DNA from 3 places in the Allobosea vaviloviae genome. Region 1 is predicted to be linked to each of the others. Evidence: predicted binding sites of a transcription regulator. Region 1 holds the regulator's gene; each other region holds the start of a gene.

What was found. The regulator PhoB, encoded in region 1, activates phosphate uptake and scavenging genes when phosphate is short. The targets are predictions, from matches to a motif close to TGTCATNNANCTGTCAT.
Region 2: pehA (phosphoric/sulfuric ester hydrolase PehA) is a predicted target of PhoB. The motif match lies at 1,439-1,455, and genes of this name have one in related genera.
Region 3: BHK69_RS23285 (alpha-D-ribose 1-methylphosphonate 5-triphosphate diphosphatase) is a predicted target of PhoB. The motif match lies at 963-979, and genes of this name have one in related genera.

What each region holds. Positions count from the first base shown of each region.
Region 1 covers NZ_CP017147.1:1,748,803-1,751,063, reverse strand. Annotated here, with positions in the region: gene BHK69_RS08170 (TIGR03862 family flavoprotein) at 1-318, opposite strand, end outside; gene phoB (phosphate regulon transcriptional regulator PhoB) at 460-1,158, opposite strand; gene phoU (phosphate signaling complex protein PhoU) at 1,333-2,052, opposite strand; gene pstB (phosphate ABC transporter ATP-binding protein PstB) at 2,092-2,261, opposite strand, start outside.
Region 2 covers NZ_CP017147.1:4,111,512-4,113,772, forward strand. Annotated here, with positions in the region: gene pehA (phosphoric/sulfuric ester hydrolase PehA) at 1-1,400, opposite strand, end outside; partial or broken gene BHK69_RS31535 (IS3 family transposase) at 1,739-1,882, shown strand; gene BHK69_RS18780 (DUF3800 domain-containing protein) at 2,112-2,261, opposite strand, start outside.
Region 3 covers NZ_CP017147.1:5,072,148-5,074,408, forward strand. Annotated here, with positions in the region: gene BHK69_RS23285 (alpha-D-ribose 1-methylphosphonate 5-triphosphate diphosphatase) at 1-886, opposite strand, end outside; gene BHK69_RS23290 (Rdx family protein) at 1,147-1,440, shown strand; gene BHK69_RS23295 (TRAP transporter substrate-binding protein) at 1,512-2,261, opposite strand, start outside.

The sequences.
Region 1 (2,261 bases):
CTTGGGAAAGACGCGCCCGCTCGTGCCGATGAAGCTGTCGGCGCCGAGACCGTCGGCCCAATCGCGCAAAGCCTGGGGCGGGAAGGCGCGGATCGCCGGTTCGAGCCAGGCCTGCGCGCCGCGATAGCGCGTCAGGAACTGATCCAGCGGTTCGGAATGGGTCAGGTTCAGCCCACCGCGGCCGGCAAGCAGGAATTTACGCGCCGGCGAGGGCATGCGGTCATAGACCGTAACGGCGTGGCCGGCGGCGGACAGCCGCTCGGCGGCGATCAGGCCGGAGGGGCCTGCGCCGATGATCGCGATGGATTTGTTTTGCATCGGGAGGGCTTGGGGCCGGCGGGCGCGCGGGTCAAGCGCGATCGTCCATGCTCGGGCTTGACCCGCGCATCTCATGCCGAACCGAATGGCGCTTCATGCGGCTGGAGATTCTCGGGTCAAACCCGAGAATGACGCGCGCTTTCAGCCCCGCGCGAAAGTCTCGTCGAAAGCGTAGCCCGCGCCGCGCACGGTGCGCAGCGGGTCCTTGGCGTCACCGGGCGTGATCGCCTTGCGCAGGCGCCCGACATGAACGTCGACCGTGCGCTCGTCGATATAGACGTCGCGACCCCAGACGGCGTCGAGGAGTTGTGCGCGGGAATAGACCCGGCCAGGCGCCTGCATCAGGAATTCGAGCAGGCGGAATTCGGTCGGGCCGAGATGCAATTCCGCGCCGGAGCGGCGGACGCGGCGCGTCGTGCGGTCGAGCTCGAGATCGCCGGCCGCGAGCAGCCCGGCGACATGGCCAGGCTTCGCCCGGCGCAGCAGCGCCTGGATGCGCGCGATCAGTTCAGGCAGCGAGAACGGCTTGACCACGTAGTCGTCAGCACCGGTGGCGAGGCCGCGCACGCGCTCGGTCTCCTCGCCGCGGGCGGTGAGCATGATGATCGGCACGCGCTCGGTGTCGCGGCGCGTGCGCAGGCGGCGGCAGAGCTCGATGCCCGACAGGCCCGGCAGCATCCAGTCGAGCAGGACGAGGTCGGGCGTGTGGTCGCGCAGATGCAGTTCAGCATCGTCGCCGCGCGCGACGCTGTCGACCTCGAAGCCCTCGGCTTCGAGATTGTAGCGCAGGAGCAGGGTGAGCGGCTCCTCGTCCTCGACGATCAGGATGCGTGCGGGCATGTCTCGGTTCCGTTCTTGGCATTCAGCCGACACACACCGTCATGCTCGCCCTTGTGGCGAGCATCCATGTCTTGAACACAGGTCTCGACCGGCGAAGACGTGGATGGTCGGGATGATCCTCGGGACAAGCCCGAGGACGACCCTGACGGGAAAGGTGCCGGTGCGTTCATTCCATCAGCTCCCCGTCACCGCCTCGACATTGATGTCGGTGGTGTCGAGCTTCGGGCGGTTGAGATCGAGCGACTCGCCGGTGACGAGATAATGGATCGTCTCGGCGATGTTGGTGGTGTGATCGCCGATGCGCTCGACGTTCTTGGCGCAGAACAGGAGATGCGTGCAGAAGGTGATGTTGCGCGGATCTTCCATCATATAGGTCAGCAATTCCCGGAAGAGCGAGGTGTAGAGCGCGTCGATCTCGTCGTCGCGGCGCCAGACCTCCATGGCCTTCTGTTCGTTGCTCGCGGCATAGGCGTCGAGCACGTCCTTGAGCTGGGCCTGGACGAGGCGGCTCATATGCTCGAGCCCGACCACGGCGCGATGCGGCGGCTGGAACTGGCCGGAGATCGCGACCGCGCGCTTGGCGATGTTCTTGGCGAGATCGCCGACGCGCTCGATGTCGGCAGCGATGCGGATCGCCGAGATCAATTCACGCAGGTCGTTCGCCAGCGGCTGGCGCCGCGCGATGGTCAGGACCGCGCGCTCCTCGACATCGCGCTGCAGGTTGTCGAGGCGCTGGTCGGCGCTGATCACCTTCTGGGCGAGCGTGGTGTCGCGGCGCACCAGCGCCACGGTGGAATCGCCGAGCATGCGCTCGGACATGCCGCCCATCTCGGCGAGGCTGCGGCGCAGCGCCTCGAGTTCGGCGTCGTAGGAGCGGACGATATGGTCGGTCATCGCGGCGGATCCTCTGGAAGCGAAAACAGGGTTCGACAGTCAGCCGAAGCGGCCGGTGACATAGTCCTGGGTCTGCTTCTTGTGCGGGTTCATGAAGATGGTGTTGGTCGGCGCGAACTCGATCACCTCGCCAAGATACATGAAGGCGGTATACTGCGAGATACGCGCCGCCTGCTGCATGTTGTGGGTGACGATGACGATGGTGAAAT
Region 2 (2,261 bases), 2.4 Mb from region 1:
TGGTTGGGGTCGCGCGCCAAGTCGAAGAACAGCGGCGGCAGCGCGGCGAAGTGGACGTATTTATAGTTCTCGTCCTGCACGACGCAGAGGCTGGACTCGTCCATGCCGAGTCCGAGTACTTTCTCAGGCTGCGAGTAATGCACGTCGCGGAAATCGTATTCGTAATGCAGTTCGGTGCGCCAGTCGGGTGGGCGGACACCCTGGGTGAAGGGCATCACCGAGCGACCATCGCAGGCGCGGGGCGCCTCGCCGCCGAGCCAATCAAGGATCGTCGGCATCACATCGACGCTCTCTGTGAATGCCTCCTCGACCGTGCCGCGACGGCCTTCGGCTGCGGCTGGATCCTTGACGACGAGCGGAATGCGGAAGCTCTCGTCATGGAAGCCTATTTTGCCAAGCAGGTGATGGTCGCCGAGCTGCTCGCCATGATCCGAGGTGAAGACGACCAGCGTGTCGTCCCACTGTCCGGTCTCGTCGAGATAGGCGAAGACCTGACCGAGGCAGTCGTCGATCTCGCTTATCAGGCCGCAATAGGTTGCGCGCATCTGCCGAATCTCGGCCTCGTCGAGCGTTGCGCCCGAGCCTTCCGCGCCATGGAAGAACGAGCCGCGCCCGATCGCATCGACATAATATTTGACCAGCGGGTGCTGGGCGCCCTCGGCCTCGGGCGACTCGGCGCGGATCGGCGCGGGCATGTCCTGCGCCCGGTACATGTCGTGATAGGGCGCCGGTGCAACGAAGGGTGGGTGTGGCCGGTAATAGCCGAGATGCAGGAAGAACGGTTTGCCCGCGCGGCCCTTGAGATAGGTCAGTGCGCGCTCGGTGAAGAAGGACGAGTCGGAGAGTTCCTTGGGAATGCGCGCGGGTCGTTCGGTTGCTCCCGGAACCGCGTCTTCGCCTTCGGGCAGCCAGATATCCTCGCGATTGGGCGGCAGCTCGAAACCGTTCTGGGCTACCCAGCCGAAATAGCCGTCCATGTTCGGCTCGAAAGCGCCCACGGAACGGAAGCCATCCATCAGGTCGCCGAGCACGAGGAAGCGCGGATCCTGCTTGGCGGTCGAACGCGGATCGGGCGTCGTCGTGGTGTAGCCGATCAAGGCTGGATCGTAACCGATCTCGCGCAGGGCCTTGCCCAGGTTGAAATGGCGCTGGTCGAGCGGCACCGTGTTCTGCACAGCGCGATGATTCATCAGATAGAGGCCGGTCAGCAGGCTCGCGCGCGCCGGGCCGCAGGGCACGCAGGCCGTGACGTGGTTGGCGAAGGTGACGCCCTCGGCGCAAAGCCGGTCGAGATTGGGCGTCCGGAGAAATGGCTCCTGCCCACGCGCCCGCAGCAGATGCGGCACGAAATCGGCGCGCCATTGATCGACGACGATGAGCAGAACGTTGCGACGTTTCATTCAAGGCTCCTCCAATCCGATCTGGCTATGGGCTGCGGATGACGGTTGGATGAACCATCGGGCCGGGTGCCGTGTCACGCGACAGACTGTGCCAGTCTCATTCGGCCGCCCTCCGAGGCCGAGCGCCTGCAAAAGCTGCGGATCGCGCCCGCACCCGGCGGACCCGGGCAGGTCAAGGCCGAATTCACGGCTCGCACCAGGATCGGCCTGCTCGAAGGCTATGTTCGACCAAGACCAATTTGAGGGGTGAGTAGCAACGGAACAGAAAACCCAAGTAAGGCTTCGTGATCTGACCCTGAAAAATGGTCCCCCTGAAGTAGGTATTTGAGCCTTGGCGGATGTCAGGCACACCGAAGAAGAAGCAAAAGCCTGAAGAGATCGTCGTGAAGCTGCAACAGGTCGATGTGTTGTTGTCCCAAGGCCGTCCCGTGGCCGAAGCGATCCGAACGATCGGCGCGACGGCGTTCACGTATTACCGGTGGTGCCGCGCGCAAAGATGTGTTCACGCAGGTATTTCATTACTTAAAGCGGCACTGGTCTATCCGACCTGAGCGCTCGCTCCGTTTGTGGCTTGCTCGCCTTCGGAGGCCTTTGGGTGCAGAATCTGCCTGTCCTTGGCGACGTCCATCCGAGCAGCGCTCCGCGCAATACAAGCACTCCAAGCTCGACAAGCGGACCGGGTGGATCCACGAACCGCGAGGGGCAGCTTCTTCACTTGCCTCGGCGAGGCCGGTTCACGGCCATCACGATCCGATCGATGGCATCGGGCCCCTGCGCGATGGCAGGCATTCCGGAGACGAACTCCGTTCCGGGCTCCACCGGGAAGACCGAGATGCGACCCAGGCCGGAAGCGATGGCTGC
Region 3 (2,261 bases), 3.1 Mb from region 1:
CCAGGATCGTGCAGAGCCCCTGGCGCACCATGTCCTCGGCCCCGGGGCAGCCCAGATGCGAGCCGCCGCGCACGACATTGGGCGCGCCGAACACGATCGCCTCGCCATGGGCGGCAGCCTCTCGCGCCGTCGCCACATCGATCGGGAATTCGGCGACGCGCACGCCGAGCGAGCGATACCAGGCCCGCATCTGCGGCGTCATGTCGTCATGCGACAAGGTCGGCACGCCAGCCTCGAGCGCCGCTTGCGCCAGCCGCGAGACCGAGCCCGCGACCTCATCGCGGCGGGAATAGACCGCCTCGGCCAGCATCATGAAATCGGCTGACGACAGCCCGGTGCGTTCGACCATCTTGGCGACCTTGGCCGGACGGACACCCTCCTTCATCAAGCCCTCGGTATGGTCGTTGAAGGCGAGCACGCCGACCCGACCCGTAGCGAGCCAGTCGAGAATCTCGGCTTCGGCATCGAGATTGAAGGTCTCGTGGCGCAGATGGAAACGCGTGTCCGCGCCGAGCTCGGGGGCCAGGCGCGCCATCGCCTCGATCAGCGAGCGCGCATTGTCGGCGCCGCGCAGGCCGGGCTCCCAGGACCAGGTCACGCCATGGAAGGCTGTCGTGATGCCGCTCGCCAGCATGGCGCGATCGGCGTCGCGCAAGGCGAGATCGATATCGAAGGAGACGCCGGGACGCGGCATGATGTGGCGCTCGAAGGCGTCGCCATGGCAATCGACGATGCCCGGCAGCACGAGCAGGCCGGAAGCGTCGAGCCGCAAGGCACCGGCAGGAGCAGGCGCGCCCGGCTCCGCGATCCTGCCGCCCGCGACGACGATATCGGCCTCGACCAGCTCCTCCAGCAGCGCCCTGCCACCTGCGATCACGATCGACATCTCATTCCTCTCGGCCAGCGCGACGAATCGGCGCGAACACCCTGCGAATGCAAATGCCTGCGAATGAAAGTGACGGATGACGATGCGATGACAACGAGACTCGGCCGGCAGCATGGCACGGTCACCGCTTGCCCCGCGCCTCATATGCCGGCAAGAGGCTTGTGTCGGCGAGAGGCTTGTGTCGGCGAGAGGCTTGCGCAAGAACCGCGCGCCCGGTTGGGCAACCGGTTCACCGCCAGACCGCTACGGAGCGAAAGCCAATGAGTGACGTGAAACCGCCGCGTATCGCCATCACCTACTGCACGCAGTGCAACTGGCTGCTGCGCTCGGCCTGGATGGCGCAGGAGCTGCTTCACACCTTCGGTCCCGATCTCGGCGAAGTCGCCTTGCGGCCGGGCAGCGGCGGCAGCTTCCAGATCCATTACGACGACACGCTGATCTGGGACCGCGTCGCCGATGACGGCTTTCCCGACGTCAAGGCGCTGAAGCAGCGCGTCCGCGACCGGCTCGACCCCAGCCGCGACCTCGGCCATCTCGACCGGGCCGCGCAGTAGAGCACTGCGCGAAAAACTGAGTACCGGTTTTCGCGTGAGCAACGTCCGCAGCTTTTAGAATCGATCACGCCTCACGCGCTCTTCGCTACCGCCTCGATCTTGTCGATGCCGCCGAGCTTGGGCGCAAACGAGGTCCAGACCTTGCGCGCGCCCTCCTCCCAGGCCGGCCGGTTCTGCGGCTGCACGACCTTGCCGCCTTCCGCCGCAGCCTTCGCCATCGAAGCCTCCTCGTCGGCGACGATCAGGTCGTCGAAATAGCCTGCCCCCTCGGCGGCAGCGGCCGACAGTGCCGCCTTGTCCGCGGCTGAAAGCCCCTTCCAGAACGCCGCCGAGACATAGATCACGCCCGAAGCCCAGATATGGCCGGTCTCGATCAGATAGGGCACAACCTCGTGCAGCTTGAAGCCGACATAGGCCGATTTGGTTAGGTCCATCGCATCGACCACGCCGGTCTTCAGCGCGTTATAGGTCTCCGGGATCGGGATCGGCGTCGGATAGGCGCCGAGCCCCGACCAGAGTTCCGTGTGCAGCGGGCTCTGGATCACGCGGATGCGCTTGCCTTTGATGCCTGCGGGCGTGGTGATCGGCTCCTTGGCCAGGAGATGGCGCGCGCCGTAATTGATGAAGCCGAGCACGACGAAGCCCTGCCCCTCGAACTTGCCCTTGAGCTCGTCGCCAAGCGGTCCCGCCAGCACGCGCTTGAGATGGCCCCGGTCGCGGAACAGGAAGGGCAGATCGAGGATCTGGCTGTCGGGAACCCAGCCCGACAAGGCAGAGATCGTCGAGAGCGAGGCCTGGACCGAACCCAGCCGGACACCCTC